DNA from 3 places in the Methylobacterium sp. CM6241 genome. Region 3 is predicted to be linked to each of the others. Evidence: riboswitches for the same ligand, from Rfam matches in the RefSeq annotation. Region 3 holds a riboswitch; each other region holds the start of a gene.
The links. Region 3 has a riboswitch for cobalamin ahead of ACYQR9_RS08170 (CbtB domain-containing protein). Riboswitches for the same ligand answer to the same signal wherever they lie in the genome.
Positions count from the first base shown of each region.

Region 1: linked by a shared signal. The riboswitch ahead of ACYQR9_RS20735 (TonB-dependent siderophore receptor) and the one ahead of ACYQR9_RS08170 (CbtB domain-containing protein) in region 3 are both predicted to bind cobalamin.
Region 2: linked by a shared signal. The riboswitch ahead of ACYQR9_RS04400 (TonB-dependent receptor) and the one ahead of ACYQR9_RS08170 (CbtB domain-containing protein) in region 3 are both predicted to bind cobalamin.

Region 1 covers NZ_CM139246.1:4,409,129-4,416,925, forward strand. Annotated here, with positions in the region: one part of gene ACYQR9_RS20690 (IS3 family transposase) at 8-269, shown strand; one part of gene ACYQR9_RS20690 (IS3 family transposase) at 269-1,131, shown strand; partial or broken gene ACYQR9_RS20695 (DUF3280 domain-containing protein) at 1,427-1,909, shown strand; gene ACYQR9_RS20700 (cupin domain-containing protein) at 1,952-2,362, shown strand; gene ACYQR9_RS20705 (hypothetical protein) at 2,512-2,811, opposite strand; gene ACYQR9_RS20710 (hypothetical protein) at 2,946-3,095, shown strand; partial or broken gene ACYQR9_RS20715 (MucR family transcriptional regulator) at 3,354-3,725, opposite strand; one part of gene ACYQR9_RS20720 (IS630 family transposase) at 3,743-4,359, opposite strand; one part of gene ACYQR9_RS20720 (IS630 family transposase) at 4,359-4,698, opposite strand; gene ACYQR9_RS20725 (MucR family transcriptional regulator) at 4,732-4,947, opposite strand; partial or broken gene ACYQR9_RS20730 (DUF4113 domain-containing protein) at 5,111-5,392, shown strand; cobalamin riboswitch at 5,755-5,964, shown strand; gene ACYQR9_RS20735 (TonB-dependent siderophore receptor) at 6,148-7,797, shown strand, end outside.
Region 2 covers NZ_CM139246.1:953,160-960,956, reverse strand. Annotated here, with positions in the region: gene mdoH (glucans biosynthesis glucosyltransferase MdoH) at 1-727, opposite strand, end outside; gene ACYQR9_RS04410 (OpgD/OpgG family glucan biosynthesis protein) at 966-2,441, shown strand; gene ACYQR9_RS04405 (catalase family protein) at 2,609-3,712, shown strand; cobalamin riboswitch at 3,796-3,995, shown strand; gene ACYQR9_RS04400 (TonB-dependent receptor) at 4,106-6,250, shown strand; gene ACYQR9_RS04395 (hypothetical protein) at 6,320-7,144, opposite strand; gene ACYQR9_RS04390 (hypothetical protein) at 7,218-7,745, opposite strand.
Region 3 covers NZ_CM139246.1:1,764,378-1,772,174, reverse strand. Annotated here, with positions in the region: gene cbiB (adenosylcobinamide-phosphate synthase CbiB) at 1-631, shown strand, start outside; gene ACYQR9_RS08195 (DUF3616 domain-containing protein) at 666-1,733, shown strand; gene ACYQR9_RS08190 (cobyric acid synthase) at 2,016-3,476, opposite strand; gene ACYQR9_RS08185 (hypothetical protein) at 3,534-4,238, opposite strand; gene cobO (cob(I)yrinic acid a,c-diamide adenosyltransferase) at 4,238-4,858, opposite strand; gene cobU (bifunctional adenosylcobinamide kinase/adenosylcobinamide-phosphate guanylyltransferase) at 4,855-5,367, opposite strand; cobalamin riboswitch at 5,474-5,667, shown strand; gene ACYQR9_RS08170 (CbtB domain-containing protein) at 5,722-5,898, shown strand; gene ACYQR9_RS08165 (CbtA family protein) at 5,929-6,723, shown strand; gene ACYQR9_RS08160 (DUF1636 family protein) at 6,716-7,138, shown strand; gene cobW (cobalamin biosynthesis protein CobW) at 7,135-7,797, shown strand, end outside.

The sequences.
Region 1 (7,797 bases), 2.5 Mb from region 3:
GGATGCCATGCCTCGCAAACGCTTCTCGAACGAACAGATCGCCTTTGCCCTGCGGCAGGCGGAGAATGGTGCGACGGTGGACGAGGTCTGCCGGAAGATGGGTGTATCCGAGCCGACGTTTTACCGTTGGAAGAAGCAGTTCGTCGGTATGGGCGTGCCTGAGATCCGGCGGTTGAAGCAGTTGGAGGACGAGAACGGCAAGCTCAAGCGGTTGGTCGCAGACCTGACGCTGGACCGCTCGATGCTGCAGGACGTGCTCAAGCGAAAGTGGTGAGGCCCGCCGTTCGCCGTGAGGTCGCCGGTCACCTGCAGGTGGCCTACGACATCAGCGAGCGTCGGGCCTGTCTGGCCACCGGCTTCGGCCGTTCATCCCAGCGCTATACCAAGCGCTCTGATCCGCAGGTCGCGCTGCGGATGCGACTGAAGGAGCTGGCTGCCGCACGGGTCCGCTACGGCTACCGGCGGCTTCACATCCTGTTGCAACGGGAGGGCTGGAAGGTGAACCACAAGCGCACTTACCGGATCTACCGCGACGAGGGACTGTCAATCCGGTCCAAGCTGCCCAAGCGCAAGCGGGCCTGGCGCTACCGCCAGGGGCGACCAGCGATCGGTGGGCCCAACGAGGTCTGGGCGATGGACTTCGTATCCGACCGCATCTTCGACGGGCGTCCGTTCCGGATCCTGACGGTCGTCGATTGCCACACGCGAGAGGCGCTCTCACTCACGCCGAGAGCCAACTTCCGCGCCTTCCAGGTGACCGAGGCGCTTGATGCCTTGGTCCGGCTGAGGGGGCGGCCCAAGAGCCTGCGGGTCGACAATGGGCCGGAACCGAAGGACCGCGATAGCGAGTTCGCCGGCCGCATGCTCGACCAGTGGGCCTACCTGAACGGGGTCGAGATCGACTTCTCCCGACCGGGCAAGCCGACCGACAACGCTTACATCGAGTCGTTCAACGGCCGTCTACGAGCGGAATGCCTGAACGCCTCGTGGTTCCTGTCGCTGGCCGATGCCCGTGAGCGCATCGAGGACTGGAGGTGCCACTACAACGAAGATCGACCCCACACGGCACTGGGCGGCTTGACGCCCCGAGCCTTCGCCAACCAAGCTGTCACAGCCCGAGAACTTGCATAGGCCGTGGACCACAAACGGGGTCAACTCCAACCGACGATGCACTAACTTCGAACCTGGACCACCGAATGGGGGCAGGCCAGCCGAAGGGAAACGCGCTCCGACTCGCGCGCCCTAAAAGCCCCGTTTTCGGGAGCGGTGGATCGGTCACTCGAATTTGATGTTCAGGACGCTCACGGACCGACATCAGCAGGCGTCTCTCCGCATCGAGTTTGAAACTTTCCTCCCGCTGGCATGATCGGGGGACCATTCCTGCCGTGACACGTTCCACCTCCAACAAACCAAGGATGGAACGACTATGAAGGCTGGTTTCTGGACATTACCTTCCCTGGCAGGTGCGCTATTGAGTGCGACAGCAGCGTACGCCGAGCCTCCAAAGGCAGCAGTTTTCGATTTCCAGCTTGCCAATCTCGGCATTCAAGGCCCAACTGAATCCGATAAGGCACGTCTTCGACCATTAAGTGACCTATTGCGCACCCTTCTAGAAGACAGCGGCCGTTACGTCATAGTGTCCACCGATCCTGTGAAGGATGAAGTCACCAAGGGATCGGATTTGCGGCACTGTAACGGATGCGCTGAAGAGTATGCGAAGAAGCTCGGTGCCGACGTCGCGATCACGGGTGAGATCCAGAAGGTCTCGAACCTCATCCTCAATATCAACGTCTACATAAAAGACCTCAGCAGCGATAAGCCTGAACAGGCGTACAGCGTGGATATAAGAGGAGACAACGACGTCTCGTTTGATCGAGGCATCAAGTACCTTGTAAAAAACAATCTACCTCAGTCGGAAGTTTCAACGTCTATCGCGCCCGATGCGCACGGCATGACAGCGATCTCAAACGCTGCAGCCATCAAGTGGCAGCCCGCCCCCAATGACCTGCCAAAGGGTATCGAAATCAGTCTACTCGACGGTGATCCAGCCAAGCCTGGAGCGTTCGTGCTTCGACTAAAGATCCCGGCTAATACGACTATTGCTCCGCATACCCACTCGACTGCAGAAACGGTGACAATCTTATCGGGGTCTCTCGTTCATGATATGGGAAGCACAATAGATAAGGGGCGCGGCAAGATGTTGGGAGCAGGTGGGTTCGTATCATTGCCGGCAGATATGGCTCATTCATTGTGGTCCACCGAAGAACCGGTTGTAATCCAAGTAAGCGGGACTGGACCGTTTGGCTTGAACTACATCAATCCGGCAGATGATCCGAGCAATTCTAGCGGCGCAAGCCGCTGACGTGAATTAAATTTAAGCTACGGTTATTTAACCGCCTCCGCCTATCCTCCGGGCGAGCCAAGTTGCGTATCGGCTCTCGTCGTGTTGACACGACACGCCGCACCCCGCCGACCCCGTGATTAAATCGGGGCGGCGGGGCTGCTTGTCGTTCAGCAGTTGTCGCTTCCGGGCTTCACCACCTGCCCTTCGGCTGGCTTCTTCTCTCCGGCGGCCGGCTGGGTGTTCGAGCCGACATTGTTCATGGCACCGACCGTGCCGGGCGACTCAGCCTTCGCGCCAGGGGTCACTTTGGCATCGGAGCCGCCGTCTACCTTTGAGCTCTTGTCGGCCGCAGCTTGCTTGTCCTGGCTGTTGGATGTCGTTCCGACGGCGCAGGGAGCTGCGATCGTGGCGGCAGCCGTGAGCGTCAGTATGGCCGTGGCAGCGGCGAGCGAACGAATGAGCGTCATGTTTCCTCCTGGATCGTTGTCCAGGTGACTAACCCTGTGACGGGTTTGCACGTTCCTCCATGATGAAGTCGCACTCAGAGAGTCCTAGAACTCGACAGGCGTCGTGAGCGTTCTTTTAGACGGAGCGGTGGGCGTTGCCGAACAACGAGACCCTCCTAACAGCCAACGACACGGCTACGACCCGCACCCTGAAGCAGGCCCTTGCGGCGAAGGTTGGAGACCGCGTCGAGATCGTGGCTGAAGGCGAGGACGGCACCACGTTCAAGCTCATGGCCTCAGAGTAGCGGGCTAGGCGGTCATTGATCGTAAACTATATGATTTCCATTTGAGGATCGCGCTGATCGCGACCCACGTCGCTTGATCGGAGACGGCCACGATGCCGAGACAGGGTTAACGCCGGATGTACGCGCACCTTGGCCTGAGTTCTGTGGCCGTTAGCTTTTTAGTGAGCTGCTATTCCCGATGCAGCTTAGTTTTCGCTCGCTTTCCTTTGTCCAACCGCGGGAAGGCCCCAGAACGCGCCCAGCACTGTCCAAGGCTCTTCAGGTAGCGGCAGCAGCCTTTCGCGGCCGAGCAGCCTTCTTGGGCTTCTCCGGAGCCGAAGCGGCCTTTTCAACGACAACCTTTTCCGGTGCGACAGCCTTTGCCTTGGCCGCACCATTACGCTGCTGCCCGAGACCGAGTTGCTTGGCCAGGGCGGACCTTGCAGCCGAGTAGCTTGCGGATACCATGGGGTAGTCAGCAGGTAGGCCATGCTTCGCACGGTAAGCCTCAGGGCTCAGCCCGCGGAGCGTTAAATGGCGCTTCATCGTCCTGTAGGGCTTGCCGTCCTCGTAGCTAATAAGGTGGTCAGGCGTGATCGACTTCTTGATCTGAGCCGGCGTCGCCTTCTCGACCTTGTCCACCTCCGGCGCGCTAGAGCGGCATCCGATCAGGTTGGATCGAAAGCATCGTAGCCTGCGGCCACGAGGTAGTTGCGGCACTCATTCGGTGTGAAGCGCCTGAAGGCCTGCTTGATGGTGTCGCAGAGTTCCACAACCGTGCGGGCGCCCTGGGCTCGCAAACAGGCCTTGAGCTTGGCAAAGGCCAGTTCGATCGGATTGAAGTCGGGCGAGTAGGCCGGCAGGTAGAGCAGGCGGGCACCGGCCGCCTCGATGCGTTCGCGGATGCCGCTGACTTTGTGGGCGGGCAGGTTGTCGAGCACGACTGTGTCACCCTGGTTCAAAGTCGGCGCCAGGGTCTCATCGACATAGCGGCGGAAGCGGACCCCGGTCATGGGGCCGTCGAAGAGCGCGGTCGCCGTCAGGCCGCTGGCCCGCAGTCCCGCTGTGACCGTGATGGTTTTCCAGTGACCGAACGGCACGGCCACCCGGCAGCGCTTGCCACGCGGCGCCCATCCGTAGCGACGCGTCATTTTCGTGTTGGTTGCGGTCTCGTCCAGGAACACGAGCCGGTCTGGATCGAGGTCGAGCTGGCCCTCGAACCAGGCCAGGCGCGCGGCCTTCACGTCCTCTCGATCCTGCTCTGCGGCGTGGCCGGTGTTTTTTTACGCGTGATGCCGTGGCGCTTGAAGAAGCGGGACAGGCTGCTGACCCCGACCCGCAGGCCGCGTTCGGCCAGATGGGTGCGTAGCTCCCGCAGGAACAGTTCCGGTTTGGCCTCATAGGTCCGCCGGATCAGGCCAGCCTGGGCCTCGATGGCGTGCGAGCGCTGATCGCCGCCCATCGGCTTGGCCCATGTGCGTCCTTCCCGCATGAAGGCCTCGTGCCAGCGCACGGCGCTAGCCGGACTAACCTCGAACCGTCTGGCGGCTTCCCGGCGCGAGGCTCCTGCCTCGATCGCCATCACGACCCGTTCACGCAGATCGACTGACAGGGCTGAGGGCATCCGGCTCTCCTCCTCGGAAAGCCGCGCATCGAATCACATCTGCGCCGCCCCCGAAACCCCGGTCGATTCAAGCCGATCGGACACCGCTCTAGATCCACCGTTGGTAAGGCTGCTAATGGCGGCGTGCACGCTACTCAGCAAGTCGGTCAATGATCCTGCTGGAACCGAGTTGGCGGAGACGTAGGCGGCGACGATGTCCGCTGCGAGTTTGATATAGTCTGCCTGAGAATTTTGGGTGCTGTTGGCCATAGCATTTTCTCTGAGGATCCGTGAAAGCCCCATAGAGTAATTTTTGTACGAAACATAAAACTGCCAGCAAGCAAAACTCACGTAGCTTGTTGGATAGCGTCATTCTGAAGCGATTAGCTCCGCTTAATGTTGCCGGATTGTATTGCATAGCACGGGGCGCCAGGGGGACCGCCCCTGGTGCTTTAGCAAGGTTGGCATCATCGCGACCGACCTCGCGCCGCTGGAAGACGGACAACAGGCTCTGATCGGACAGCTCGACTGCGAGCGCAGTGCTCCGCTGATGGCTGCAATGGACGAGTGCAATCGACGCTTCGGTCGTGGTGCTGTCGTCCCGGCACGGGCCGGCCTCAAGACGAAGCGGACGTGGTCGACGAAGTTCAAAATGCGCATCCCTCGCTACACAACGCAGGTCAGCGAACTCCCTAAGGCCCATGCGGTGATGTGAGAGCTTGGCGGCTCATCTGCCAAGAGGCTGCTGCCAACCCTTTGCTGATCCTCGGAACGTCTGCTTCGAGGCTGGTAAGGTGAGGACCGACGACTGGGCTGGGTGGAATGCGGTCCGACTGCTTTCGACCAGAAGACGTCCATAAGCGCTTATCGTGGAGGCCATCGAGCATCGGCCGATTGCGCCACTAGGCGCAGGCTGCATAACCTTTCACCCCCGATGGATCAGAGCCTCCGCACCTGAAAAGAGCGGACTGTCCCAATCCATCTGGCGACGGACAACGGTCCGGGACCAGACTGATGCAATGTTACAATGTTGCGAGAAAATGACGCCCCCTCGATTGACTATGCGGCGGCGCCCGGCGAATGTCTGACCGTCAAGGTTCCTGCGGGTCGTCGGCTCGCGGGCTAAGAGGGAATTCGGGGTGCTCGCAGGAGCGCTTCCGAAGCTGCCCCCGCAACTGTTAGCGGTGAGCCCTCACCGTCCATGGTCACTGGTGCGACGTACTGGGAAGGCCGAGGCGAGGGCGACGACCCGCGAGCCAGGAGACCTGCCTTGCACAACGATACGTCTCTCGGGCGGGGTGTCCCGGCGGAGCGCATGAGCGGGCTTGGCTACTGACGCAGCCGGTCCCGCGAGGGCACCCGCTCGGCCGTCGCTCGACAACCTTGAGCGCACCGGTGCCCCTTCGTCCCAACCTGGCGACCTCGAAGGTTGCGATCCTGACCCTGCCCGTTCCGGCCAAGCGTCGTCGGATGTCGAGGCGTCGAGGATCGCACTACGCGCTTGCCGCAATCCTTTCGGCGGGCGCGCCTGCACTGGAGGCCCGGGCGCAGGAGGCCGTCACGCTGGAGGAACTCTCCGTGGAGGCTACTGGCGGGAGCGCTCCAGTGGTCGCTGGTGCTGGCCCCTCCCCGGGGATAGGCCTGATCGGTCCGACCCCGGGCTACCGGGCCGACCGGGCGGTGAGCAGCACGAAGACCGACACGCCCCAGCGCGACGTGCCCCAGATCGTCACCGTTGCGCCGCGCGAGGTCATCACAGATCTCGCCGCCACCCGCGTCGACCGGGTCTTCAACTATACGCCCGGCGTCGCCCAGCAGAACAATTTTGGCGGCCTGACGGTGTTCAGCTACGCCATCCGTGGCACGACTACCTCGGAACTCTACCGTAACGGCTTCCCGATCAACCGAGGCTCGCCGCCGCCGCCCGACACCCAGAACGTCGAGCGCATCGAGGTGCTCAAGGGCCCCGGTGGCGGCCTGTTTGGGCGCAGTGACCCAGGTGGCCTCGTCAACTTCGTCACCAAACAGCCGACCGCTGAGCGCTTCGTCGAGATGGGCGGTCTCTGGGGTTCTTTCGAGCAGTTCCGCGACACGGTCGATGCCGGTGGCGCGCTCAACGAGGACGGCACGCTGCTCTACCGATTTAACTTTGCGGGCGGACGCCAGAACAGCTTTCGCGATTTTGTCGACAGCGACCGGCTCCTCGTCGCTCCCGTCGTGAGCTGGCAGGTCACGCCGGACACGAAAATCACCGTCGAGACCGAGTTCCTGCGCAATCGCGTCGTGGTCGACCGGGGTGTGATTGCGATCAACCGCCAACTCGGCTTCCTGCCGATTTCCCGCTTCCTCGGCGAGCCGGGGCAGAGCACGTATCAGAGCTCGGACACGATGCAGGTGCGGGTCGAGCATCGCTTCAACGCCGATTGGCAGATGCGCCTCGCCACCCACTTCAACACCGGCTCGCTGGTCGGGGAATCGGCGGAGGTCCGTGGCCTCGCCGCGGACAATCGCACCGTCCTGCGCGACCGGAACTTCCGCGATTACCGCTGGGATACCGCCATCGGTCAGGCCGAGGTGGTGGGGCGCTTCGCCACCGGTGATCTCGGTCATACCCTGCTTCTCGGCTTCGAGCGGGAGAGCACGGATAGCCGCGTGGTCTATGATCGCTCGAACTTCCGCCAGAGCCCCTACAGCCTCGACATTTACGATCCCCGCTACGGCCAGGCCCTGCCGCCGCTCACGATCCGGCGCAACAACTTGGAACGAGTCACCAACACCGCCCTCTATGTCCAGGACCAGATCGCGCTCAGCCCCGAGTGGAAGGCGCTCCTCGGGGCCCGGTTCGATTTCTTCGAGCAATCTTTTCGCGAGCGAACGAACTCGACCCAGTCAGAGCAATCGCGGGTGGCGGCCACGCCGCGTGCCGGGCTCGTCTACCAGCCCCTGCCTGAGCTTTCGCTCTACACCAATGTCGGCACCAGCTTCCGGCCCAATATCGGCCCCGACGCCTTCGCGGTGGCCCGCGCGGAGCCGTTCGAGCCCGAGACTGGCATCGGCTACGAGGTGGGTGCCAAGCTCGATCTGTTCGGAGGCGCCCTCGGCCTGACGGCGGCGGCCTTC
Region 2 (7,797 bases), 810 kb from region 3:
ACCGGGCGAGGCGGCGCATGGTGGCGCCGGTCATCAGACTGTCGGCGTCGAGCACGATCATGAAATCGTATTCCGAGCCGTAGGACTTGCAGAACTCAGCGATGTTGCCGGCCTTGCGGCCCGCATTGTCCTGGCGCCGCCGGTAGCGGAAGCGCGGCAGGCCAGGGCCGTTCAGGCGCGCCCATGCCTCGATCCGGGCGAATTCATGCTCTTCCACCGCCGCGATGGCACCGTCACGCGTGTCGGAGAGGACGAAGATGTCGATATCGGACCCGTCGCCGCCGCCACGCTGAAGCGAGCGGGCCATGACGCGCAACGCGGCGAACACCGCCACCGCGTCTTCGGCATGGATCGCCACCACGGCAGCCGTGCGGCTGAGGCCCGAGGCGGTGGCCGGAACCGTGGCCGAGCGGATCTCGATCGCGGATTTGGCGTCATCGCCGAGCCCCGCCGCCACGAGTCCGTAGACGTATTGCCAGGCGACGAAGGATTGCCACGTCATCACGAGGCCGAACAGGACCAGCACGGTCCAACCCAGAATGCCGTCCGGGCGTCCGTAAGCGGACAAAGCGAGCCAGGAGATCGCGGCCGCGGTGGCCAGGGTCGGCAGGGCCAGCAGGAGCCGCCGCATCAGCAGCGAAGGGGCCTCGCCGGACTGACTTTCGGGAATTGCCGGGTTCGGGATTCCGACCGGGGATGCGTCGTGCGACAACCGCGTGATGGACATGGGGCGCTGGACACTCGATCGAGGCTGAGAGGGGCCGTCGTCCATCATGAAGCGAAGGACATCGATGATACGGGGCGACGGTGAAGACGAGCGTTCGGGGCGTGATGCCCCCTCGCGGCGACAGACCTTGCAAACCGCGCTCAGCGTGGCCGCAGGCATGATAATGCCTAGTGCCGTCGACCTGAATACCGTCAGAACGATGGCCGCCGATAAAGTCGACCCTCCCCGTGACGGGCCGATGACCTTCGAGGGCGTCGTGGCCCAGGCCCGCCGCCTCGCAGGCGCACCCTACCGGCCCGCTCCGGAGGATCTGCCGGCATCCCTCGCTGGCCTCAGCTACGACGGTTACCGCGCGATCACCTTCCGTCCCGACGCAGCCCCTCGCCTCGGTGGTTCATTCTCGCTGCAGCTGTTCCATCGCGGTTTCCTGCAGAAGAAGCGCGTCGCCCTGTTCCTCCAGCCGCCGGACGGGCCGCCGCAGCCGATCCTCTACCAGTCGGGCCTGTTCGATCTCGGCTCCGATCTGGCAGGGCAGGATTTTCCGCGCGATCTTGGCTTTGCCGGCTTCCGGCTGCATCACGCCTTCGACGATAGGAAGCCGGCTCACCAAGAGGAATTCCTAGTCTTCCTCGGCGCCTCGTATTTTCGGCTTCGCGGAAAGGCGCAGGAATACGGCCTGTCGGCGCGCGGTGCCGCGATCCAGACCGGCGGTCCCGGCGCGGAAGAGTTTCCGGACTTCACGGCGTTCTGGATCTGCGAGCCGAAGGCCGATTCCCGCGCCGTCACGATCCTGGCGCTCCTCGATTCACCGAGTCTCGCGGGTGCCTATCGCTTCGTGGTGGAACCCGGCGCGACCTCGCGAATGGTCGTCACCGCCTCGCTGCATCCCCGCGCCGCGATCCCGCGTCTCGGCCTCGCGCCGCTCACCAGCATGTTCCTGCATGGCGCGAACGGTCCGGGCGCGCGCGGAGCCGAGCCGTTCGACGATTTCAGGCCCCAGGTTCACGATTCCGACGGGCTCGTGGTGGCGACCAAGGACGATCGCCTTTGGCGTCCCTTGAGCAACGGACGGCGAGAGCCGCAGATCTCGGCTTTCCGCACCGAACCCCTCGACGGGTTCGGACTGTTCCAGCGCGAACGAAACTTTGCCGCCTATCTTGATGTCCAGGCCCGTCACGAGGCGCGACCCGGCCTCTGGGTCACGCCCCAGGCAGGGTTCGGCGCCGGGGGTGTGCAACTTTTCGAAATCCCGTCCCGCGAAGAGTACATGGACAACATCGTCGCCGCCTTCGTGCCGGATGCGGCCGTCGCGGCGGGGAGTGCCCTCGACCTCGCCTACACTCTCGCCACTGTCGGGGCCGAACCGGACACCGCGGTGCTCAGCGCGCTCGCCCGGGTGGTCTCCACCCGCGTCGGTTCGGCCGAGCGCTTGCGCCCGACCACGCCGCCCAGCCCGGAGCGGCGGCTCTACGTCATCGATTTCGAAGGGCCGGGCCTGCCCACCGGCCCAGCCGGTGACATCGCGGCCGAGGTCTCGGCCAGCGCCGGCGCCATGGTCGATCCGGTGGTGGAGCGGGTGCCCCAGACCGGCGGCTGGCGCCTCTACGTGGAATGGCGCCCGCCGACGCCGCTGCCGCCCGGCGACGTCGTCCTGCGTGCGCGCCTCATGCGCGCCGGTCGCCCGATCAGCGAGACCTGGGACAACGCCGCCTGATCGCCGGGCAACCTCACGACTTGGCGAGGTGCGACAGGGATCGGAACGAGAGTACCGGCCGGGGAGTCCTACCTTGGAACAACACCAAGTTGCGGAGCCGCACGGTTCTCTCGAGGCCGTCGAAACGCCTCGGGGCGCGGAATCCGCCATTCCCCGGAGCAGCACCCTTGGCGACCGAGACCCCCTACCTGCGCTACACGCCCGCCGTCGAGATCCCTGAAGCCGATGAGGCCGAGACCAGCCGGGCCCTGAACGAGACCATGCGCTCCATCAGCGAGACGACCCTCGCCCATGGCGGTCATGCCATCCGCAGCGTCCATGCCAAGGCGCATGGCGCGCTGAGGGCCGAGTTGGAGGTGGCGACCGACCTGTCCCCCGAACTGGCGCAGGGCCTGTTCGCGAAGCCGGGGCGCTATCCGGTGGTGATGCGCTTCTCGACCATTCCGGGCGACATCCTGGACGACAGCGTCTCCACCCCACGCGGCGTGGCGATCAAGGTCCTCGGTGTTGAGGGAGAGCGTCTCGAAGGATCGGAAGGGGATGCCACGCAGGATTTCGTGCTCGTCAACGGGCCGGCCTTCTCGGCGCCGGGACCGAAGCAGTTCCTGGCGACTCTGAAGCTCCTCGCCAAGACCACGGACCGGGCGGAAGGGCTCAAGAAGGCCGCATCGGCGGCGCTTCGGGGCGTGCAGAGCGCAGTCGTCGCGACCACCGGTTCGCCGAGCCCGACCCTGGCGACCCTCGGTGGGCAGCCCGAGACGCATCTCCTGGGCGACAGTTTCTACAGTCAGGTCCCGCTGCGCTTCGGCGATCACATCGCCAAGATCTCCCTCGTCCCGGTCTCTCCCGAAATGAGGGCGCTGGCGAACAAGCCTCTGGACGACACGAGCGCCGCCGACGCGATCCGCGAGGCGGTGATGGAGCATTTTCGCATCCACGGCGGCACCTGGGAATTGCGGGCGCAGCTGTGCCTGAACCTCGACGACATGCCGGTGGAGGACGCCTCCGTAATCTGGCCCGAGACCGCGAGCCCCTACCGTACCATTGCCACCCTCACCGCCGCGCCGCAGGCGAGCTGGAGCGAGGCCCGCGCCGCCTATGTCGATGACGGATTGTCGTTCAGCCCCTGGCACGGGCTGGCCGCGCACCGGCCGCTCGGCGGGATCATGCGCATGCGCAAATCGGCCTACGAGATGGGCAAGCGCTTCCGGGCCGAGAAGAATGGCCGCCGCATCGAGGAGCCGAAGAACCTCGACGCTCTGCCGGATTGACGCCGGACGTTGCTGCAATGCGACAGGGCAGCGGCGATGATCGGTGCGGGATCATCCCGCAATTGACCCTCTCGTCGCGGCCGACCTAGCCTGAGACTGACGGTTCCTCTTCGGGGGATCAAAAGGGAACGCGGTGAGGATCTTGCGTCCGATGCCGCGGCTGCCCCCGCAACTGTAAGCGGCGAGCCCATCATCAACACGTCACTGGGTCTTCGGGCCTGGGAAGACGATGAGAGGGCGTCGACCCGCGAGCCAGGAGACCTGCCGTCAGTCGTGGTCACACGCGAAACGCATCGGGCGGGGTGTCCTGGTGGGGTGTCGGGGCCTGCGCTCGCGTAGGGATCGGCTTCGTTCGCGGTGACGTGCCACTGCCGTTGCCCGAGGTCTCCGCCTGTGTCCGCCCGTCTCGTCCCTCCGCTCCTCGCCCTCGGATTTCTGGCATCCGCCTCGCCGGTTCTTGCTCAGTCCGGGACGGCAACCACCGCCGAGGCGACCCTCAACGAACTCTCCGTGGCCGCCGACATACGCCCGCCCCCTGCAACGGCCGGTCCCGGTCTCGGTGGGGCCACTGGTGGAACCGGCGGGGCCGAGGCGTTCGGCGCCCTGTCCGCTCCCGCGCTGACGTCGAGTTCGGGCGTCATCACCGGCAGGGCCCTCAACGATCGCCCGGTGACCCGCCCCGGCGAGGTGCTGGAGGCCGTGCCCGGCCTCATCGTCACGCAGCATTCCGGCGAGGGAAAAGCCAACCAGTACTTCCTGCGCGGCTTCAACCTCGACCACGGCACGGACATCGCCATCACCATCGACGGCATGCCGGCCAACATGCGCACCCATGGCCACGGCCAGGGCTATGCCGACATCAACTTCCTCATTCCCGAACTCGTCGGCGCGGTGGAGTTCCACAAGGGCCCGTATTTCGCCCGTGACGGGGATTTCGCCTCCGCCGGATCGGTGCGGATCGACACGATCGACGCGGTGCCCCGCCCTCTTGCGCTCACCTCCATCGGGAGCTTCGGCTACAAGCGGGCGCTCACCATCGCCTCCGCACCCCTCGGGGAGGGGACGCTCCTCGCCGCTGGCGAGGCTCAGGTCTATGACGGCCCGTGGGTGGTGCCGGACGACATCCGCAAGCTCAACGGCGTTCTCCGCTACAGCCAGGGCACTGCCCTCGACGGGTTCTCCCTCACCGGCATGGCCTATTCCAACCGCTGGACGGCGACGAACCAGGTTCCGCAGCGGGCCATTTCCGAAGGCGTGATCGGCCGCTTCGGCACTCTCGACCCGAGCGATGGGGGTAATGCGAGCCGCTTCTCCCTGTCGGGCCGCTGGAGCCGGTCGGACGACGGCGGCGTCACCCGCGCCAGCGCCTACGTCATCCGCTCGAACCTCAACCTGTTCAACAACTTCACCTATTTCCTCAACGACCCGGTCAACGGCGACCAGTTCCGCCAGCTCGACAGCCGCACCGTCGCCGGCGGCGAGATCGCTCGGGTGTTCAAGGGTGAGCTGTTCGGCCTGCCCATGGAGAACGAGATCGGCGTGCAGGCGCGGTTCGACGACATCCATGTGGGACTGTTCAACACGCGGGCGCGCACCTCGCTTTCCACCGTGCGCGACGACCGCGTGCAGGAGGGCAGCGCCGCCCTCTACTTCGAGAACCGCCTGCGCTGGACCGACTGGCTGCGCACCAGCGTCGGCCTCCGCGCCGACGCCTACGACGCGAGCGTGAGATCGAACAATCCGCTGAACTCAGGCCATGCGCAGGACGGCATCGTCAGCCCCAAGCTCGGCGTCGTGTTCGGCCCCTGGGCCGAGACCGAACTGTTCGTGAATTACGGCGAGGGCTTCCATTCCAACGACGCGCGGGGCGCGACCATCACGGTCGATCCGGGCAACCCTCTGTTCCCCCTCGACCGGGTGCCGCTGCTGGTGCGCTCGGTGGGCTCGGAGGTGGGCTTGCGCAACCGCTCCATCGCCGGTCTCGAATCGACCGTGACGCTGTTCCAGCTCGATTTCGATTCCGAGAACCTGTTCGTGGGTGATGCCGGCACCACCGAGCCGAGCCGCCCGAGCCGGCGCACCGGCATCGAGTGGACCAACCACTACGCGGTCACGCCCTGGCTCGCTCTCGACGCCGACCTCACCGTCACCCATGCCCGCTTCGCCGATCGCGACCCGGCCGGAAGCCGCATTCCCGCCGCCCCCACCGCCATCGCGGCGGCCGGCTTTACCCTCGGTGAGGCGCTCGGCTGGTTCGGCACGATGCGGCTTCGCTATTTCGGGCCGCGCCCGCTCATCGAGGACAATTCCGTCCGCTCGAAGCCGACCACGCTGGTGAATGGCCGCATCGGCTACAACTTCGAGAACGGCGTCACGGTGCAGTTCGACATCCTCAACCTGCTCAACGTCAAGGCGAGCCAGATCGACTACTTCTACGAGTCGCGACTGCGCGGCGAGCCGGCCGGCGGCGTGGCCGACACGCATCTGCATCCGGTGGAGCCGATGGCGGTGCGGCTGACGGTGGCGGGGCGGTTTTGAAGATTATCATCGGGGCAAATATTGCGATTGTAAATTGTTGGTGTTCAGAAATTAGCGGATAAATGAATGCTACCGATAAGATTTAGCCCATTCGGCCAAGGATTTTCGCACCGCACTAGGCCATTCTCTAACCGGTGGCTGTACGATTATATTTTTATATCTTGGCTTAAAAGCAGTGTAAATGGTTTTTGTCTGCAGATCGAGTGAAATAAATGAGCCTGTCTGATCGCATTCTGATTTAATGCATGCGGTTCCTGTCAGAATATCACCTTCATACACCGTGCTGCCAATCCCTGATATTTGTTCAAGATAATGTTTCAGATTAGGACCAACATTACGCTCGATAGATTTCAGTAACTCATTGCTTTCTAGAATATCGGACGGGTGCGTAATTTTACGATCCCACAGAGTGTTCCAGCCCTTTGACGTATCAGCAGATTTTGTCATCTCTGTACGGGAGAGCCCGGTCTCTGGTAACCAAATCCACGTGCGAACTTTTCTGCCGACAGCTCCTTTTTCAACGATATGAATGCTATCGTCTCGATATGTTATATTTGTTTCGGCGCAAACATCGAGTGGGCCAAATAATTTGGGGGGCTTGCCATTCTCGATTGATATTATGAATGGAGCAGCGTCGCACGTGTTGCCCCCAGGGCCAGCCGAGCCAACTATATAGAAAACATTATTCATCCGATCTATTTTTTTGAGATGGATATTGGCAGCCTTGACTATTATGTTTCCCCCAAAATTTAGAACACGATTGAAGTCCTTGTCCTCATACGAAGGATTGTAGGAAAGTCTGTGACCGAAAATCTCAATGTCGATTTGCTGGGCTTTGGCGGGAGAGAGTAAATAAGCAATGCATATTGTAACAATAATTAGGTATAATTTCATCGATATGGTGCCTTTTATAGCCTATTAAATAAGTATATTAGTGGTTATAGGAGAATGTAATTCGGAGGTATGTTCAAGATCTGTTGCCGTTTAGGTTGGGCCAGAGGTATTGTAATTTGGCGCTTGACGGACAACCCGGTCCTAAACGCGTCAGGCTGAACTCGGTCCCGTTCCAATAAAGGATCGGCCCGCAGGGATGCTCGTCGGCCTCGTCGCATTTCGGCCCGTGGTCGTCGATGAGGATCGCCGGGCGGCCATCGAGGTTTCGAAACGCGAGTTCGTGCACTTCCATGTCGAACACCTCGACGAAGGTGCCGTTCGACGAGGCGAGGATCTGCGTCGCGCAGCCCTCGGCGCTGCACGCCTCGGCCGACTCGCCGTCGTCGCCGCATCGAACGGCCCCAAAATTGAGGGTGAAATCCGGCACCCCGTCTCCGTTCACGTCCTGCCGCTTGAGGAAATCCGGCCTGAGTGTGGACGTCCGGCCCTTGCAGATATCCGTGGCCGCAGCGACGGCAGCCGCGACCGGCGGCGGCAGATCCTCTGCTGCGGCGGCGAAAGTCAGACCTGCGAACATCACGATTGCGGAGGCATGGCGCATACCGGAAGGATGTCGGCGCTGGCTGATTCTGTCGAGGGATGAGGGCAGCGTC
Region 3 (7,797 bases):
CCGCTCCGAGGGGCTGGCTGGCGGGCGGCGCGAAGTCGCGATGATCGTGGGGCGCAACCCGGAGAGCCTCGACGAAGCCGGCATCTGCCGCGCCGCCATCGAGAGCCTATCGGAAAACTTCTCTGACGGCATCGTGGCGCCCGCGTTCTGGATCGGGACCGGGGGCCTGCCGGGGGGCGCGCTCTACAAGGCGATCAACACTGCCGACAGCATGGTCGGCCATCGCACGCCCCGCCACGAATCCTACGGCTGGGCCTCGGCCCGCCTCGACGACCTCGTCAACCTCCCGGCCTCTCGGCTCTCGGCGGGGCTGATCGCGGCGGCCGCCCTCCTCCATCCCGGCGCCTCCGCGGCGGGTGCGTACCGGGCCGTCCGGCGCGATGCGGGCAAGCACCGCTCGCCCAATGCCGGCTGGCCCGAGGCCGCAATGGCGGGCGCGCTCGGCCTGAGGCTGGCGGGGCCGCGCATGTACGGCTCCGAGATCGTCGACGATTCCTGGATGGGCGACGGACGGGCGAAGGCGGGCCCTCATGATGTGGAGCGAGCGCTGGCCCTATATCGCATCGCCTGCGCGCTGCTTTTCGGATGTGTCGTCCTTGGCGCATCGATACTCAAAGTTATTTTTCCGTAATTCCGATCACCGACATTCGAAGGGGCACGCGGCAATGACACGGACTGGTCTTCTGGCGATGCTCCTCCTTCACGGACCCGCCGCGCCGGCCTTGGCAGCGGGGGGAGCCCAGCACGACCTCGTGCCCGTCGATCCGCCCTACACGATGACGTCCGGCCTGAAAGGCAAGGACGGCAAGCCCGCCAAGGACATCAGCGGCATTGCCTGCATGCCCCCACGGGAGGGCAAACGCCGGTGCCTCGTGGTCAACGACGAGAATACCGGCGCGCAATTCATCACCATCGACGGGCACACGATTACGCCCGGTGCCGATATCGACCTCGTCGGCGGCGGACCGAGCCCGAACACCCTGGGAACCCCGCCCTCGAAGAACGGATGCTCGGGCGGCGAGGGCAAGTTCGACGATCTCGACGGCGAAGGCGTCGCCTATGCCGCCCCGTATTTCTACGTGGTCGGTTCGCATGGCTGCTCGCGCGGCAAGGCGAAGTTCAAGCTCTCCACCTTCGTGCTGGCGCGCATCAGGGTCGACGCGGCCGGCGAGCCGGTGGGACCGAATGCGGTCGAGACCACCTACCGCCTCGGTGACGCCCTCGGCCTGGCAGAGACTGTCAGCGCCTACTACACGCAGGATCTCCAGACCGATGACGGCGACGCGACGCCCAACGGCCTCAATATCGAGGGCGTCGCCGTCGATGGAACGCGCCTGTTCGCCGGGTTGCGTGCGCCGTCCCATGACGGCAAGACCTTCATCGTCGAGGTGGATGTCGGGGCTCTCTTCGCCCAGGGGCACGAGCCGCTCAAGGCTGCCCCTCAGGTGATCCCCCTCACGGTCGGGCGTGGGGCCGGGATCCGCGATCTCGCCATCCTGCCCGACGGGCGGCTCCTCGTCCTCACCGGGCCGGCTCAGGGGCAGACCGACGTGCCCTACAGCCTGTTCGCGGCCGGAGCCTCCACCAACGCGAAGCTCGAGCCGATCGGCCATCTCACCGGGGCGGAAAAGGGCGCCAAGGCGGAGGGCGTCGCGGTGCTGGGCGACAAGCGAATCCTGGTGATGTTCGACAGCGTCAAGGATGGCGGACCGCTCGAATACAAGCTCCCCTGACAGCCTTTGTCGTTCAGGCGGCGTGTGGGGCGACGACCCGCGCGGCGACGCTGCGGCGGACGGCGTCCCGGCGGAGGGCGGACACAACCACGACTATCGAGCTCGCCCCATAGGCGAGTTTGAGCGCGGGCCCAGGCAGCACCACGGTGGGCAGCCAGGAGCTCAGCCCCGTCTCACGAGTGATGCGCGTCTGCCTCCGGCGGCGACGGCATCATGGGCTGCTTCCTCACGGCTCGCTCCTAGCGCGGAAGCTCGATCGGTCGAGCCTATGCTGAGGAACTGCTAGCGCGCCAAGGCGAACAGTCGGTCGCAATCGACATGCGCCTCGACATGGCGCGCGAGGGCATCGAGGACACGTTCGACCTCGCCCTCGTAGGAATGACCGTCGGAGGCCGCTCCCAGGCGCGCGAGCCAGGCGGCCCGCTGCCGGTCGTCGGCGAAGAGGCCGTGAACGTAAGTGCCGCAGACCCGCCCGTCGCCAGAGACCGACCCGTCCACCCGTCCGTCGGCGAAGCGCAGAAGCGGCGTCACGGTGTCCACACCGGCCGTGTCGCCCACATGCATCTCGTAGCCGCTGAACGGCAGGTCGTCGGCGAGGCTCCGCCCGCTCACCGCCTCGAGGCGCTTCAACGGGGTCATCACCGTATCGACCTCCAGCAGGCCGAGCCCGGCGACACTGCGCGGCTCGCCCTCGATCCCGTGCGGATCGCTCAAGGTGCGGCCGAGCATCTGGTAGCCGCCGCAGAGGCCGAGCACGTGGCCGCCCCGGCGCAGATGCGCGCGGATGTCGATGTCCCATCCCTCGCGACGGAGGGCGTCGAGATCGTCGATCGTGGTCTTCGAGCCCGGCAGCAGGACGAGGGCGACGTCGCCCGGAATCGCCTCGCCGGACCGGACCAGCACGACCTCCACCTCCGGCTCCGCCCGTAGCGGATCGAGGTCGTCGAAATTGGCGATGCGAGGGAGAACCGGCACCGCGACGCGAATGCGCGTCCGGCCGGAGGAGGCGGAACCGGCGAGCCCCAGCGCATCCTCGGCGGGCAGGCGCGCGGCCCCTGGGAAATGCGGCACGAGGCCGAGGGCGGGCCAGCCGGTGGCCGTGGCGACGATCTCCATGCCGTCGGCGAACAGGCTCGGGTCGCCGCGAAAGCGGTTGACGAGGAAGCCCACGATCATCGCCGCATCCTCGGGCGCGATCACCGCCTTGGTGCCGACGAGGCTGGCGATGACGCCGCCCCGGTCGATGTCGCCGAGCAGGATCACGGGCGTGTCGGTGGCCCGCGCAAAGCCCATATTGGCGATGTCGCCCCGTCGCAGGTTGACCTCGGAGGCCGAGCCGGCCCCCTCGACGATGACGAGATCGGCCTGGCCCTTCAGGTGATCGAAGCTCTCCAGCACGGAGGCCAGGAGGCGCGGCTTCCAGGCCTGGTAATCTCGCGCCTTCGCGGTGCCGACCATCCGGCCCTGCACCACCACCTGCGAGCCGGTCTCGCTCTGGGGCTTCAGCAGGACCGGGTTCATGTGGATGGAAGGCGCCACCCCGCAGGCCCGCGCCTGCAGCGCCTGGGCCCGGCCGATCTCGCCGCCATCGGCGGTAACGGCCGCGTTGTTGGACATGTTCTGCGGCTTGAACGGTCGCACGGCGAGGCCGCGCCGCGTGAAGGCGCGGCACAGGCCGGCCACGATCAGCGACTTACCGACATCCGAGCCGGTGCCCTGGATCATGAAGGCGCGGGCAGTCATGCGATCGGGTCTCGTCCGGTGTGCCGAGGGGCGTTGGCGTGCCCTAGCACGGCCGCGTCAGGGCCGCGACGGCGGGCCGGCGACGCAGGCGGGATCGAGAGGCCGCGCGGCCCGGCGGAAATCGAGGATGGCGGAGGCGTAGGTCTCGACGACCTCCGAGAACGGCACCCGCTCGGCCGTGAACAGCACGGCGCGATGACTGAACAGCCGGTCCGGAATCGCGAGCGGCGCGCAGGCGGGATCGGGCGGGGCCGCCTGGTCCCAACCGGGCGGCAGAGGCTGCCAGAGACGGTCCGCCCCTATGGTCTGGCGGGTGGTGCCCAGCGCCTGGACCGCCCTGCCAAAGGGCGTGTCGGTCGTCTCCAGCAGGCGGTTCATATCCGGGTTCAGCCGCTCCGGCACATACCAATTGTCCGCCTCCGACAGGACGTGAACGCCGCAGGCGAGCCGGACCCGGCGATATTTCAGGACAGTTTCGGGTCCGGCGGCGAGGCGGCGGCGCGTCTCTTCCGAGGCGGGCTTGTCCACATCGCGCAGGAGGGTCGCCGTGAGCCGCGGGTCCGTCGCCATGCCGTGCTCGGAGCACCAGCCTTCGAGGGTCGCGGTGGCGCTGCGGCTCGCCAGGAGCCGCGCATTGAGCCCCTCCATCACCGCCAGCGCCTCGACCCGGCCGAGATAGGTGTCCGGCCAGGATGTGACGGATTGGGCGGACGCCGCCGACATGGTGGCGAAAAGACCGAGCGAGAAGAAGGCCGTCCGCATCAGAATTCGATCCCCTCCTGCGCCTTCACGCCGGCCGAGAAATGGTGCTTCACGCTGCCCATCTCGGTGACGAGGTCGGCGGCCTGGATGAGGGCCGGCTTGGCGTTGCGGCCGGTGACGATGACGTGGAGGTCGGGCCGGCGCGCCCGGAAAGCCGCCACCACGGCGTCGATGGGCAGATAATCGTAGCGCAGGGCGATGTTGAGTTCGTCGAGGAGGACGAGGCGGATGGTCGGGTCGGCCATCAGCTCCTCGGCCTTGGCCCAGGCATGCTCGGCCGCCGCGATGTCGCGGGCCTTGTCCTGCGTCTCCCAGGTGAAGCCCTCGCCGAGCGTATGCCATTCGATCCGGTCGCCGAAAGCCTTCAGCGCGTGCTTCTCGCCCGTATCCCACCCCCCCTTGATGAACTGGACCACGCCGACCCGCCAGCCATGGCCGAGCGCCCGCAGGACGAGGCCGAGCCCGGCCGTGGTCTTGCCCTTGCCAGGGCCGGTATTGACGATGAGCAGGCCCTTCTCGATCGTCTTGGCCGCGACCTCGGCGTCCTGGACGGCCTTGCGCTTCTCCATCTTCTCACGGTGCCGTTCGGCCTCCGGGTCGCTCGTGTCTGAAACGCTCATGCGCTCGCTCCGGGTTGGGGTTTCACGATCATCGGCAGTCCCGCCACCATGAACACCACATGGTCGGCCCGCGCGGCGAGGCGCTGGTGCAGGCGCCCGGCCACGTCACGGAAGCGGCGCGCGAGCGCGTTGTCCGGCACGATGCCGAGACCGACCTCGTTGCCGACGAGCACCACCGGCCCCGGCGCGCGGCCGCAGGCCTCGATCAGGGCAGCGCTCGCCGCCTCGATATCGGCCTCGGACAGGATCAGGTTGGTCAGCCACAGGGTCAGGCAATCGACGAGCACCGGCCCTGTCGCCGCAGCGACGGCCTCGGCCAGGTCGATCGGCACGTCCCGGGTGATCCAATCCGCCGAGCGGCGCGACCGGTGAAGGGCGACGCGCTCCCGCATCTCGTCGTCCCAGGCCTGCGCGGTGGCGAGGTAGAGCCACGGCGCGGGGCAGGCTTCGATCAGGCGCTCCGCGTGCAGGCTCTTGCCCGAGCGCGCGCCACCGAGGACCAGTGTCATTCTTGGAGAAGGCTGCCGCATGGCTCCCTTTAGCGCGAAACCGCCCTGCCCCGTCAAAGCCGGTAAAACGCTTTGGCGGCGCGTTGTCAGCGGTCGCGCGAGCGCGTAGAAGCGAGGTTCGGACGGTGCCCCGGCGACGGGGTGAAAAGGGAATGCGGTGAGGGCTCGCGCCTGAAACCGCAGCTGCCCCCGCAACTGTGAGCGGAGACGGGCCTGCCATCGGCCACCGGAGCGATCCGGGAAGGCGGCAGGACCGGATGACCCGCGAGCCAGGAGACCTGCCTTCCGAAGGGGACATTGTCCTCCCGCTCTATCCTCGAACGCCGCCGGCGGGGCGGCCGGAGACCTGACACGATGACCACGAACACCCTCGTCCTCACCGGCACCCGCAGCAACGAGCGTCTCGGCGCGGTGCTCATGGCCGCTTTCCTCGGCCTCGGGCTCGTCTTCATGGCCGGCTTCGCCCCGGCGATGGCGCTGCACAACGCGGCCCACGATTTCCGGCACGCCCAGAATTTCCCCTGCCACTGACCGCCTCGCGCTCAGCCAGGACCTGATTTCATGATGATCCGACTCGTGTCGGCGGCCCTGGTCGCCGGCTTTCTGGCGGCTGTCGTCGCCACGGGCTTGCAGCTCGCCCTCACCTCGCCGCTGATCATCGCGGCCGAGCGTTACGAGAGCGGCGAAGCCACGGCGCCGGCCGCGCTATGGATGCCGCGCAGCGCCTCCCCGGCCTCCCTCATCGTGCCCGTCCATTCGGGCCACGACCATGGCGGCAAGGACCATGGCGGCAAGACGGACGGTGTCGAAGGCGGCGAGGTCGCTCCGGCCTGGCAGCCCGGCCCTGGCCTTCCCCGGATGGTCTTCACCGCCCTCGCGACCCTGGTCGGCGGCGTCGGCTACGCCCTGTTACTGGGCGCGGCTCTCATTGCCTGTGGGCGCGAGCCGAGCCCTGAAACCGGCCTGCGATTCGCCATCGCGGGGTTCCTCGCCGTGGCCCTCGCCCCGGCCCTCGGCCTGCCGCCGGAACTGCCCGGCATGGAGGCGGCCCCGCTCGCCGAACGCCAGTTCTGGTGGATCATGACCGCGGCCGCCACCGCCATGGGGCTCTACCTCATCGCGATCCGCCGCTCCTCCATCGCCATTGCTGGAGGGCTCGTGCTTCTCGTCGCGCCGCATCTAGCCGGAGCGCCGGAGACGAGCCACACCGCCTCCGCCCTTCCCCCGGGCTACGCGGCCCAATTCGCCGCTCGGTCGCTGGGCATCGCCTTCGTGTTCTGGGCGGTGATCGGCCTCGCCTTCGGCTGGGCCTGGAACAGCGTCGGGCGCAAGAGCCCGGCGACGTCGCATGCCTGACGAGGACATCCAGGCCGGCAGCCCGGTCGTACTCTACGTCTGCGCCACCTGTCGCACGGCCGGCGACACGTCCGAGCCCCGCGCCGGGGCCCGCCTCGTCTCGGCGCTGCGCGATGCGGTGACGGAAGCCGCCATCGAGGGCATCGCGGTCGAGAGCGTGGAGTGCCTGTCGGTCTGCAAGCGCCCCTGCACCGTCGCCGTGGCTTCCGAAGGCCGCTGGACCTACGTCTACGGGGATCTCGACCCGGTCGAATCCGCCAGAACCATCCTCGCGGGCATCGGCCTGTACGCGGAGACGCCCGACGGCATCGTGCCCTGGAAGGCGCGGCCGGAAGCGTTCCGCAAAGGCGTCGTCGCCCGCATTCCCCCGTTTCCTCCGCACCGCGCGGACAGAATTCCGGACGCCGCCGAATGAGCATCGTCGAGAAGATCCCCTGCACCATCGTCACCGGCTTCCTCGGAGCCGGGAAGACGACCCTCGTCCGTCACCTCGTGGAGAATGCCGGCGGTCGTCGGCTCGCCATCATCGTCAACGAGTTCGGCGATATCGGCTTCGACGGATCGTTCCTGGCCGCCTGCGGCATCGAGGGTTGCCAGGACGAGGACATCGTGGAACTCGCCAATGGCTGCATCTGCTGCACCGTGGCGGACGATTTCGTCCCGGCCCTGAACAAGCTCCTCGACCGCGCCGACCCGCCGGAGCACATCCTCATCGAGACGTCCGGTCTCGCTCTGCCGAAGCCCCTGGTCCAGGCTTTCCACTGGCCGGCGATCCGCTCGCGGGTGACAGTGGACGGGGTGATCGCGGTGATCGATGGTCCGGCCGTGGCGGCCGGCTTCTTCGCCGACGATCCAGAGGCTCTCGCCGCCCAGCGCGCCGACGATGCCAGCGTCGATCACGACAACCCGCTGGAAGAGGTGTTCGAGGACCAGCTCCTCTGCGCCGACCTCGTGGTGATGAACAAGGCCGACCTCCTCGACGACGCCGGCAAGGCCAAGGTCCGCGCCGAGGTGGAGCGCCAGCTGCCGCGCGCGGTGAAGATGGTCGAGGCCGAGCATGGCCGCCTCGATCCG